3 regions of the Pectobacterium actinidiae genome follow, and region 2 is predicted to be linked to each of the others. Evidence: predicted binding sites of a transcription regulator. Region 2 holds the regulator's gene; each other region holds the start of a gene.
What was found. Region 2 encodes CRP, which controls carbon source genes, mostly activating them, when cyclic AMP is high. Its sites were predicted from a motif close to ATGTGANNNNNNTCACAT; they were not measured.

Region 1: a site for CRP is predicted at 1,651-1,668, ahead of adhE (bifunctional acetaldehyde-CoA/alcohol dehydrogenase). Genes of this name have one in related genera too.
Region 3: a site for CRP is predicted at 1,792-1,809, ahead of rhaS (HTH-type transcriptional activator RhaS). Genes of this name have one in related genera too.

The regions. Positions count from the first base shown of each region.
Region 1 covers NZ_JRMH01000001.1:2,188,023-2,192,359, reverse strand. Annotated here, with positions in the region: gene oppA (oligopeptide ABC transporter substrate-binding protein OppA) at 1-873, opposite strand, end outside; gene adhE (bifunctional acetaldehyde-CoA/alcohol dehydrogenase) at 1,882-4,337, shown strand, end outside.
Region 2 covers NZ_JRMH01000002.1:52,889-57,225, forward strand. Annotated here, with positions in the region: gene KKH3_RS17845 (phosphoribulokinase) at 65-934, shown strand; gene KKH3_RS17850 (OsmC family protein) at 975-1,382, opposite strand; gene crp (cAMP-activated global transcriptional regulator CRP) at 1,756-2,388, shown strand; gene argD (bifunctional acetylornithine/succinyldiaminopimelate transaminase) at 2,530-3,756, opposite strand; gene KKH3_RS17865 (aminodeoxychorismate synthase component II) at 3,876-4,337, opposite strand, start outside.
Region 3 covers NZ_JRMH01000001.1:246,479-250,815, reverse strand. Annotated here, with positions in the region: gene KKH3_RS01085 (helix-turn-helix domain-containing protein) at 1-785, opposite strand, end outside; gene rhaS (HTH-type transcriptional activator RhaS) at 810-1,649, opposite strand; gene rhaB (rhamnulokinase) at 1,986-3,476, shown strand; gene KKH3_RS01070 (L-rhamnose isomerase) at 3,473-4,337, shown strand, end outside.

The sequences.
Region 1 (4,337 bases), on a different contig from region 2:
TAGCTCGATGGGTAATTTATTATTGGTGACATCAATTTCACCCGCACGATAACGGTTAACGTCGGTCACTTCAGAAGCAATCGGCAGATAGGTGACCTGATTAATCACGGTCTTGGCGTTATCCCAATATTGGGTATTACGATCCAGCACAAGTCGCTCATTCACGACCCAGGATTTAAGACGGTAGGCACCATTTCCTACCCAGTTTTCCGGCTGGGTCCATTTATCACCAAATTTCTCCACCACCGTTTTATTTACCGGAGACAACGATGAGTGATTCAGTAATTTATAAAAATAAGGGATCGGCTCGCTTAATGTCACTTCTAGCGTATGGTCGTCGAGTGCTTTTACACCCAGCGAATCGGGTGATTTTTTGCTGGCGATAATGTCATCGATATTCAGCAGATGACCATATTGCAAATAGCTGGCGTAAGGAGAAACAGTTTTCGGATCGGCAAGACGCTGCCAGCTATAAACGAAATCTTGCGCGGTAATAGGTTCGCCGTTTGACCATTTGGCATCTTTACGTAAATGGAACGTCCAGACTTTAAAATCGCTGCTTTCCCAACGCTCGGCCACGCCAGGAATCGGGTGTCCATCAGGATCGGAAATCACCAGCCCTTCATATAAGTCGCGCGCGACGTTGGATTCCGGCACACCTTCTATTTTATGCGGATCCAATGATGACACCTCAGCGCCATTGTTTCTCACCAGAACCTGCTCTTTCGCCAGCTCAACACCGGCAGGTACTGTAGCAGCCTGAACATTCACGCATGACGCCATCACTGCTGCTGCAATCATACTGGTAACAAAGTATCGTTTTGTTTTGCGAGTATTCACTTTATAAACGCCCCTGTCTTGATACAACGCCATACCGGACTCCATGCGTAAAAATCGCCGCCACATAGAGTAGAAAAGATCGCCCATTATCCAAATAAATCATAAAATTAATTTATGGATGAATAACGAATAGCAGGTCGACACTCGAAGCTATCAAAAGCGGACACATTCGCCAATATCTTTACATTGATGTTGCTTAATTTTCTTTACTACAGCGCAGTGAATGTTTTATTTCAATCGTTCAATCCAACCATTAACCACATGATAAATAATGATTTTTGTACTTAATCTCAAATATATTTTAAATATTCAGCAATTTATGAGTTTTGAACAAAAAAACATCGTAGGGGGTTTCATCATTTTCACAGCACAAAAATGATGATGTATGCTTACCTGTCCGCGTCATTATCTGTCGATAATGTTATTATTTTAACAACTCCGTTACTCACCTTACACGACAATAGCGCGTAATTCCCTTACGGTAGGCGGTACGTAAAATCACGAACTCGATTAAGATATAAGTACTATTTATACGAACATGTTTTATACGAATAGATCATTCCCAGTATGTGAACAACCGCTAGCCCGGAATTTTCCCCAACAATACCCCGCTTCAGTACCCCACTTATCTTTCACCATCCCTTTTTAGGTAGAAAAACCACTGATTTCGCCTGGTTAATGATAACTGTTATCAATACCAGCTTGCTGAATGGTGTCAGCTTAAAGAAAATTCGATATTGATCACAAAAAGTGCACCCACAAATAGGTATGCTCATTCCATACCCTCGTTAACACGTAAATCCTCTTAATTTTTGATGTTTTTCAAACAATATTTCAAAAGTTTACGGTATCGGCGGTTACAGTATTTTAAAAAGCAGAAATCGCGCCACGACGGCGGCTGACAAGCTCTTTGAGTCAATTACGATGTAATCGGTAAAAAAGAATAGCCTGGTAACAAAAGTGTCCCCCGCTCGTTTATCTATACTGTTCTATCCGGCGAACAATTGACTGAAAGAGTTTAACATTTATCAGGAGAGCATTATGGCCGTAACCAACGTTGCAGAACTTAACGCACTGGTCGAAAGAGTGAGAAAGGCACAGCAGGAATTTGCCACTTACACTCAGGAACAAGTGGACAAAATCTTCCGCGCTGCCGCACTCGCTGCATCAGATGCCCGTATCCCGCTGGCAAAAATGGCAGTTGCTGAATCCGGCATGGGGATAGTGGAAGATAAAGTCATCAAAAACCACTTCGCATCCGAGTACATTTATAACGCCTATCAGGATGAAAAAACCTGCGGCATCCTCTCTACTGATGACACGTTCGGTACGATTACCATCGCTGAACCTATTGGCCTGATTTGCGGTATTGTTCCCACCACCAACCCGACTTCTACCGCGATTTTTAAAGCGCTGATCAGCCTGAAGACCCGTAACGGGATTATCTTTTCTCCCCATCCGCGTGCAAAAAATGCGACCAATAAAGCTGCCGATATTGTTCTGCAAGCAGCCATTGCGGCAGGTGCGCCGAAAGATATCATCGGCTGGATCGATCAGCCTTCCGTCGAGCTATCCAACCAACTGATGCACCATCCCGATATCAACCTGATTCTGGCTACCGGTGGACCGGGTATGGTGAAAGCGGCATATAGTTCAGGTAAACCAGCCATCGGCGTCGGTGCCGGTAACACGCCTGTCGTCGTTGACGAAACGGCCGATATTAAGCGTGCCGTTGCCTCAATTCTGATGTCGAAAACCTTCGATAACGGCGTCATTTGTGCGTCAGAACAGTCAGTCATCGTGGTAGACAGCGTCTATGATGCTGTGCGTGAACGTTTTGCCACCCACGGCGGCTACATGCTCAAAGGCAAAGAACTGCATGCCGTACAAGGTATTCTGCTGAAAAATGGTTCACTGAATGCCGACATTGTGGGCCAGCCTGCACCGAAGATCGCAGAAATGGCGGGTATCACCGTCCCAGCGAACACCAAAGTGCTGATCGGTGAAGTGACGGCCGTCGATGAATCCGAACCCTTTGCCCACGAAAAACTGTCTCCAACGTTGGCGATGTACCGAGCGAAAGACTTCAATGACGCTGTCATTAAAGCGGAAAAACTGGTCGCAATGGGGGGGATAGGTCACACATCCTGCCTCTATACCGATCAGGACAATCAGCCAGAACGCGTGAATCATTTCGGTAATATGATGAAAACAGCGCGTATCCTGATTAACACTCCAGCTTCTCAGGGGGGGATCGGCGATCTCTATAACTTCAAACTCGCTCCGTCTCTGACGCTGGGCTGTGGCTCTTGGGGCGGAAACTCCATCTCCGAAAACGTCGGTCCGAAGCACTTGATCAACAAGAAAACGGTAGCCAAGCGAGCAGAGAATATGTTGTGGCATAAACTTCCTAAATCCATTTATTTCCGTCGTGGTTCACTGCCTATCGCCCTGGAAGAAGTCGCCTCCGATGGTGCAAAACGTGCATTTATCGTGACCGACCGCTTCCTGTTCAACAACGGTTATGTCGATCAGGTGACGTCTGTACTGAAACAGCACGGACTGGAAACCGAAGTGTTCTTCGAAGTTGAAGCTGACCCGACGCTGAGCATCGTGCGTAAAGGTGCCGAGCAAATGCACTCCTTCAAACCGGATGTGATTATTGCGCTGGGCGGTGGTTCTCCGATGGATGCCGCGAAGATCATGTGGGTGATGTATGAGCATCCTACGACCCACTTCGAAGAACTGGCACTACGCTTTATGGATATCCGTAAACGTATCTACAAGTTCCCGAAAATGGGCGTCAAAGCCAAAATGGTGGCGATTACCACCACATCTGGGACCGGTTCCGAAGTCACGCCGTTTGCCGTAGTGACCGACGATGCTACCGGACAGAAATATCCGTTGGCGGACTACGCGTTAACGCCAGATATGGCGATTGTTGATGCCAATTTAGTCATGAATATGCCGAAATCACTGTGTGCATTTGGCGGGCTTGATGCCGTAACACATTCGCTGGAAGCCTATGTTTCTGTGCTGGCAAACGAATACTCAGATGGACAGGCGTTACAAGCACTGAAGCTCTTGAAGGAAAACCTGCCAGACAGCTACCGTGACGGCGCGAAAAACCCGGTTGCCCGCGAGCGTGTACATAACGCGGCGACAATTGCAGGTATCGCGTTTGCCAACGCCTTCCTCGGCGTCTGTCACTCCATGGCGCACAAGCTGGGCTCAGAGTTCCATATCCCGCATGGCCTAGCTAACGCCCTGCTGATCTCGAACGTGATTCGCTATAACGCAAATGACAACCCGACCAAGCAGACGACGTTCAGCCAGTATGACCGTCCACAGGCACGCCGTCGTTACGCTGAAATAGCCGACCACCTGCGTTTGACTGCACCAAGCGATCGTACCGCACAGAAAATCGAGAAATTGCTGGGCTGGCTGGAAGAAATGAAGACCGAGCTGGGGATTCCAACGTCTATTCGTGAAGCGGG
Region 2 (4,337 bases):
TTTTTGAGGATGCACGCAGACCTTCGGTCTGTGCGAACCTCGCGATCACGGAGTCACGCGCCTTATGTCACATCAGCATCCGATTATTGCGGTTACCGGCTCTAGTGGGGCGGGAACCACGACAACCAGTCTGGCCTTCCGTAAGATTTTCCAGCAGTTTGATCTGCGTGCAGCCCAGTTGGAAGGCGATAGCTTTCACCGCTATACCCGCCCGGAAATGGATATGGCGATTCGTAAAGCGCGTGATTCAGGACGCCACATCAGCTATTTCGGCCCGGAAGCGAATGATTTCAGCCTGCTGGAACAGTCGTTTATCGAATATGGCCTGCACGGGCGCGGTCAGACGCGTAAATATCTGCATACCTACGATGAAGCGATTCCCTATAATCAGGTTCCTGGGACGTTCACGCCGTGGGAACCGATGCCGGAACCCACTGACATCCTGTTCTATGAAGGGCTGCACGGCGGCGTGGTCACCGAGCAAAACGACGTGGCACAGCATGTCGATTTGCTCGTCGGCGTGGTGCCAATCGTCAACCTGGAATGGATTCAAAAGCTGATTCGTGACGTCAATGAGCGCGGCCACTCGCGTGAAGCGGTGATGGATTCGGTCGTCCGCTCGATGGAAGACTACATCACCTATATCACGCCACAGTTCTCTCGCACACACATCAATTTCCAGCGCGTGCCCACCGTGGACACCTCCAACCCGTTCGCCGCCAAGTCGATTCCCTCACTGGACGAAAGCTTCGTGGTGATTCATTTTCAGGGGCTGGATAATATTGATTATCCCTATCTGCTCGCCATGTTGCAGGGGTCATTTATCTCCCACATCAACACGCTGGTCGTTCCCGGCGGGAAGATGGGCTTGGCGATGGAATTAATCATGGCACCGCTGGTGCAGCGGCTGATAGAAGGGAAAACGATCGAATAAGCAAAACCGGGCACGGCAGCGTCGTGCCCAGAGAAAGCGATTAAGCCAGCACCCGAATTTCGTGACTGTGCGTCACCTCAACGGCTTTACCCAGCATCAATGCCACAGAACAGTACTTTTCCGCCGACAGGGCGACGGCTCGTTCGACAACGTTATCGGTCAGTCCTTTTCCCGTCACGATAAAATGCAGATTGATGTGGGTAAATAAACGCGGCGCGTCAGACCGACGCTCTGACGTTAATTTCACCTCACAATCCGCCACATCGTTGCGACCTTTTTGTAGAATCGACACCACGTCAATCGCACTGCATCCTCCTACGGACATCAATACCATTTCCATCGGACTGGGCGCTTTATCGCCAGAATTGCCGTCCATCAAAATCTGATGCCCTGATGCGGATTCGCCCAAAAACGTTAAGCCTTCAACCCATTTTACCCGAGCCTGCATGATGCCTCTCCACTAAAAATTTTTTGAAAATTTATATCGTTACTGTACAAAAACCAGCGTTAATCAGAGCTTTGTCATGCTGAAGCGAGACAACACAAGACACATCCTTAAAGCTGTGTTAAAACGAAAATAGAATAGACCTTTTCTGGACAAACCCAGAAACGAAGAAGATGATTACGTGGCCAGATATACCCAGCCACGTTTACGATGCGGCAAGGCAGCAACCGGAAAATCAAGGGTACAGTGGTTCCAGTATATTCCCTGACGTCATTCTGCCTAGACTGAATTTTATTTTTTAGCAGTTAAACACGCCGTACAGGGAACTCTGACCCCTGTAATTTGCGCAGTGAATTACAACAGAGGATGATAGCGAATGGTTCTCGGCAAACCGCAAACAGACCCAACTCTCGAATGGTTCCTTTCCCATTGTCATATCCACAAGTATCCATCGAAGAGCACGCTTATTCACCAAGGTGAAAAAGCAGAAACGCTTTACTACATCGTGAAAGGCTCTGTCGCAGTGCTAATCAAAGATGAAGAAGGCAAGGAGATGATCCTCTCCTACCTCAATCAGGGCGATTTTATCGGCGAGCTAGGCCTGTTTGAAGAAGGTCAGGAGCGTAGCGCCTGGGTTCGGGCAAAAACCGCCTGTGAAGTGGCTGAAATTTCCTATAAAAAATTCCGCCAGCTCATCCAGGTTAACCCGGATATCCTCATGCGTCTGTCAGCCCAAATGGCAAGCAGACTTCAAGTTACCTCTGAGAAAGTCGGCAACCTCGCCTTCCTTGATGTGACTGGCCGTATTGCTCAAACCCTACTCAACCTGGCCAAACAACCTGATGCCATGACGCATCCAGATGGCATGCAAATTAAAATTACCCGTCAGGAAATTGGGCAAATCGTTGGCTGCTCGCGTGAAACCGTGGGTCGCATTCTGAAAATGTTAGAAGACCAGAACCTGATCTCTGCACACGGTAAAACGATTGTCGTTTACGGCACTCGCTAACCCGCTGTCGCTGTACCCTACCAATAAAAAAGCGTGAAGCCTCGGCCTCACGCTTTTTTTATGGCATGCCATCCCTGGCCGCCCCCTTTCGGGTCGTTGCTAACGCAACGTTAAAACGTTCCCTACGTTTTTTATGTCTAATCAGTTTGCTGTCTTAACGACCTGCGCGACGGCGTTGGCGAATTTCTCCATCCCCTGCGCAATATCGTCTTCATCAATGATCAACGAGGGTACAAAACGGATCACGTTAGGCCCAGCCATCAGAACCATCAACCCCTGAGCCGTTGCTGCGGCCAGAAACTCACCCGCACGGCCATGCCACTGCGGTTTCAGTTCTGCACCCAGCAGCAGCCCCATACCGCGAACCTGTTCGAATACGCCGTACTGCTGATTGATTTTCTCAAGCTCACTGACAAACCGATCGTGACGATCCGCCACGCCTGATAACACTTCCGGCGTGTTAATGATATCCAGCGCCGCTTCCGCTACGGCACAAGCCAACGGATTACCGCCATAAGTGGTGCCGTGTACCCCAACCGTCATGGCCGATGCGATCTCTTCCGTCGTCAGCATTGCACTAATCGGGAAGCCGCCACCCAGCGCTTTCGCGGTCGTGAGAATATCCGGCGTGATGCCATAGTGCATGTAGCTGAATAATTTACCGGTACGTCCCATCCCGCTCTGTACTTCATCAAACACCAGCAGCGCCTTATGCTGATCGCACAGATCGCGCACGCCTTGTAAAAATTCAGGCGTCGCAGGCGTAATACCACCCTCACCCTGAATCGGCTCCAGCACGACTGCACAGGTGTGATCGTCCATCACCGCTTTGACCGCCGCCAGATCGTTGAAGGGAACATGGACAATATCCGCAGGCTTAGGCCCGAAACCATCGGCATATTTAGGCTGTCCGCCAACCGAGACGGTGAACAGCGTCCGGCCATGAAACGCATTATAGAAAGCGATGATCTTGGTTTTATACGGACTATGGCGTTTAACCGCATAGTGGCGCGCCAGCTTAAAGGCAGCTTCGTTAGCCTCAGCACCGGAATTAACAAAGAACACGCGGTCGGCAAAAGTGGCATCAATCAATTTGCTGGCGAGGCGTAGCGCAGGTTCGTTGGTGAAGATATTGCTGGTGTGCCACAGCTTTTCACCCTGCTGTTGCAATGCATTCACCAGCGCAGGATGACAGTGACCCAGTGCCGTAACCGCAATGCCGCCGGAGAAATCGATATACTCACGGCCGTCTTGATCCCAGACGCGGCTCCCTTTACCTTTCACTGGTACAAACTTCGCGGGTGCATAAACCGGCAAAATCACTTTATCGTGAGTATCCCGTGTCACTGCTTTCTGCTCTGCTGCCATTTGCTGCCTCACTCTGCTGTCCATCATGTCGGAATGAAAATATAGTCAATAAATATGCATAAAAAATCAATTACAGGCAATATTAAATCGGCTACTGGAGAGAATAACTTTCTATCTCACTAAATTTTAAGGAAATTATCCAAAAGCTCATACCCTTGCTGGCTAAGGATGCTTTCAGGATGAAACTGCACGCCTTCCAGCGGAAGCGAGCGATGGCGGATCCCCATAATCTCGTCACGCTTACCTTCATGTTCGCTCCAGGCCGTGACCTCAAAGCAATCGGGTAGCGAGGCAGAATCAACGATGAGTGAATGGTAGCGGGTGACCGTCAAAGGCTGAGCTAAACCAGTAAAAATGCCCGTGCTGCTGTGCGCAATCGCTGAGGTTTTCCCGTGCATGACCTGCCGTGCTCGCACCACGCGCGCGCCGAACGCCTGCCCCATCGCCTGATGGCCAAGGCACACGCCCAAAATAGGCAACTTATCGGCAAAGTGACGAATAGCAGCCAGTGAAATGCCCGCCTCATCCGGCGTACAAGGGCCCGGTGAAATGACCAATCGTTCGGGCGCAAGCTGTTCGAT
Region 3 (4,337 bases), on a different contig from region 2:
GAGAAGTAGTTACTGTCCTCAAAACCACACAGCGCGGCAATGTCGCCGATGGTTTGCAGATCATAACGCAGCAGTTCCATCGCCTTACAGAGCCGCAGCTGGCGCAGATAATGTGGCACGCTCATGCCCGTTTGCTCTTTAAAGCGCGAACGTAAACTGCGGGCGCTGAAGTGGTGCTGTTCACAGAAAGCTTCAAAGCGGAACGGTGCCGCAATGCTGGCACGCAGCGCATTCATCAACATATCCAACTGGTGCGCATCGGCCAATTGCGGGTTATCCGGCGTGTGGCGATAGCGCGCCGCCAGCAGCGCAATCTGTAGCAACAGCGCTTCACTCAGTTGCAGCGAGAGTGCATCCGATTTCATGCACTCCTGCCTCAGCGCATCCACCTTCTCGCGGAGGGTATCCATGCCTTCCGAGCCTAAACACCAGTGGCGCTGGCTTTGTGGAAGCTCCCCGCCCGGCAGCAACGCTTGCCAATCGGCGGATAACGTCAGGCGATTGCGAATATAGAGAATGTTGTCCAGCTCAAGCTCGTGGACGGATTCATAGCTATGACGATCGTTTGCTGAAACATAGAACATATCGCCGCGGGTAATGCGGTAAGGCACATCGTTCCAGAGGTGCAGGCCATTGCCACGCCAGACGATGACGAGTTCATCAAAATCATGATGATGCAGCGGAAACACCGGCTGCGGGTGCCGTTCGGCCACCGTCACGGCATTCTTGTCGGTGAGGAAATAGTCTTCAGTCTGTAATTTCAAACCCCGTACTGCTGTCGCCATTCCCTTACCCGCCGTTGCCGTTACCTACTCTTCACGAGAAAACGCCTGATGGCGCAGTGATTTAGGCGCCTGCGAGAATGCCTTGCGGAATTGCGTCGAGAAATGATTACTGTCGCTAAATCCACAGGCGTGCGCAATCGTGGTAATCGAATCATCACTCTGCTGCAACCGCCGACGAGCCTCCAGTAATCTTAACCGATTCAGATAGCGTTGTGGCGTCATACCCGTGTGTTGTTTGAGCTGACGGTGCAGCGTACGCAGCGGCAGCGAGAACTGATCGGCCAGACTGCCCCAGTTCACCTCTTCACTGTAGTTGTTTTGCAGCCAGCCCAGCAGCGCCTGAACCCCCTGACGCTCGGGGCCGTTAGACTGCGTCTGGAAGCAGTGTTGGCGCAGTTGCACCAGAATGTGCAGAAACAGGCTCTCGCTGGCGGCAATCGCTTCCGGTGCATCGCTCTGCGCCAGTTCAGCCAGACTGTTCATCGACTGTTTCAGCTGCTGCATCCCCGCCGCATTGACCTGCCACTGCCCATGCCACTCGCCGTTCGGGCCATACGGCAAAAAGGCGGCGATATCGGAAAGGAAGCGGAATCCGCGCGGCGAGCGGTACAGCATGTTGGTCAGGCACAATCCTTCGACGTCTTCAAACAGATGCCGATCGTTATCACGAACGAAGAATACCGAACCGCTGCACAGTGCATAGGGCTGATCGTTAAACACATGAACACCAGCGCCTTGTTCCACCAGCACGATTTCCCAGAAATCATGATAGTGCTCAGGAAACGCCGCTTGTGGGGTGCGCGGCTCAACCGCAACCGTTACGGCACGCGAAGTAAAAAAGTCATCACCACGAAGTAACGTCATTTCAGTTCTCCATTCAGCCTCTGGCAAAAATGCGGCCTTTGAAAAAGGGTAGCCAGAAGCCACAAAACCAGCCTTAAAATACCGTCACTCGCACGCCGTCTGGCTGCTCTTTTTTTAAGATCGCACCGCCCAATTGATTGAAGTGTGGTAAGGATCACACCGCTTTTTCCCTTATTTTTACGTGGTTATTCCCTAAATAATTTCCCAGATTGTGAGCCCTTTCACGGTCAGCTTTGTCATTTTGCCAGCCGCTTGTTGTAGATGGCACTCATAGGAAGGTGGCTTCTGTTACCGCTCCTTACACTGCAACACATCCAACAAGTAAGGAGTGCGGCTATGGCGGTGAAGAATATCGTGGCGGTGGATTTAGGGGCGTCCAGTGGTCGGGTCATGCTGGCAACCTTGCACACCGCAACGCAGCATTTAACGCTGAAAGAAATTCACCGTTTCAGCAATACGCTGGTGTTTCAGGACAACCATCACCAGTGGGATCTGGCCGCGCTGGAAAGCGACATCCTCACCGGATTACACCAAATCGATGCCATGGGTATCACCCCCGATAGCATTGGGATCGACAGTTGGGGCGTGGACTATGTGCTACTCGATAAAAACGGGCAGCGCGTCGGCCTGCCCTATTCCTATCGCGACCACCGCACCGACGGCATAATGGCCGCTGTTACCGCAGAACTGGGACGTGAAGCTATCTATCAGCGTACCGGCATTCAGTTTCTGCCGTTTAATACGCTGTACCAGCTTAAAGCGCTGTGCGATGCACCCTCTGACGATCTGGATCAGGTGGCACACCTGCTGATGATCCCCGACTATTTTCACTATCGCCTCACGGGGAATGTCGTCTGCGAATACACCAACGCCAGCACAACCCAACTGCTTAATCTGGAAAAGAAAACCTGGGATAGCGAACTGCTGGACTATCTGAGCATCCCGCGCCGCTGGTTGAGCGATCCGGTGCAGCCGGGGCACGCCGTCGGGAACTGGACAGCGCCGAGCGGACGACACATTCCCGTTACCACTGTCGCCACGCACGATACCGCCAGCGCGGTAGTCGGCGCACCGTTGCTGAGCCGCGACAGCGCCTACCTCAGTTCCGGCACCTGGTCGCTAATGGGCATCGAGAGCGACACGCCGTTTAATAGCCCGCAGGCGCTGGCCGCCAATATCACCAACGAAGGCGGCATAGACGGCACCTATCGGGTGCTAAAAAATATCATGGGTCTGTGGCTGCTACAGCGCGTTTGTCAGGAGCGTGATATCAAGGACTTAGGCGCGCTGATTCAGTCCGCTGCCGCTCTGCCCGCCTTCACCAGCCTGATTAACCCCAATGACGATCGTTTTATCAATCCACCGTCCATGCATCAGGCGATCCGCGACTATTGCCGTGAACACGGCCAGCCCGTGCCTCAAAGCGATGCCGAACTGGCACGCTGCATTTTCGACAGCCTCGCGCTGCTTTACCGGCAGGTGGTGCTGGAACTCGGCGAACTGCGCCATGCGCCAATCCGCCAGTTGCATATTGTCGGCGGTGGTAGCCAGAACGCCTTCCTAAACCAGCTGTGCGCCGATGTGTGCCAGATTCCGGTTCTGGCCGGGCCGGTCGAGGCCTCGACGCTTGGCAATATCGGCTGCCAACTGATGGCGCTGGGCGCCGTCGCCGACCTTGCCGCCTTCCGGCACATGCTGACTCATAACTTCCCTCTGCATCGTTATACCCCGCGTGCGGAGAGTGATTTTGCCGGGCACTGGCGTCGTTTTCAGGCGCTCAGCCAGCCAGAAACCGCCCCACAGGGCAAAAAGGAGACCATGCAATGAGCACACCAATTGAAGCTGCCTGGCAGCTGGCAAAAACGCGTTACGCCAGCCTGAATATTGACGTAGAAGCGGCGCTGGAACAGCTTGATCAGATCCCGGTGTCAATGCACTGCTGGCAAGGTGACGATGTGGCTGGGTTCGAGAATACGGGCGGACCGTTGACCGGCGGTATTCAGGCCACCGGCAACTACCCCGGCAAAGCGAGCACGCCAGATGAACTGCGCGCCGATCTGGAACAGGCCTTTGCGCTAATCCCCGGTCCCAAGCGGCTGAACCTGCACGCCATCTATCTGGAATCCGCACAGCCCGTCGCCCGTAACGAGATTGCCCCCGAGCATTTCAGTTCCTGGGTCGCGTGGGCCAAGCGCCATCAGCTCGGGCTGGATTTTAACCCGACCTGCTTTTCTCATCCGCTGAGCGCAGATGGCTTTACCCTGTCACACCCGGATGAAAAAGTCCGCCGCTTCTGGATTGAGCACTGTCAGGCCAGCCGCCGGATTTCCGCCTACTTTGGGCGCGAACTCGGCACGCCGTCGGTAATGAACATCTGGGTGCCAGACGGTATGAAAGATTTAACCATCGATCGTCTGGCGTTCCGCCAGCGGCTGCTCAGCTCACTGGATGAGATCATCGCCGAGCCGCTCGATCAGGCGCACCATATCGACGCGGTGGAAAGTAAACTGTTCGGGATCGGCGCAGAGAGCTTTACCGTCGGTTCCAGCGAATTCTATCTCGGCTACGCGACCAGCCGCGGCACCGCGCTCTGTCTGGATGCCGGACACTTCCACCCGACCGAAGTGATTTCCGACAAGATCTCCAGCGCGATTCTTTACGTTCCACGCCTGCTGCTGCACGTCAGCC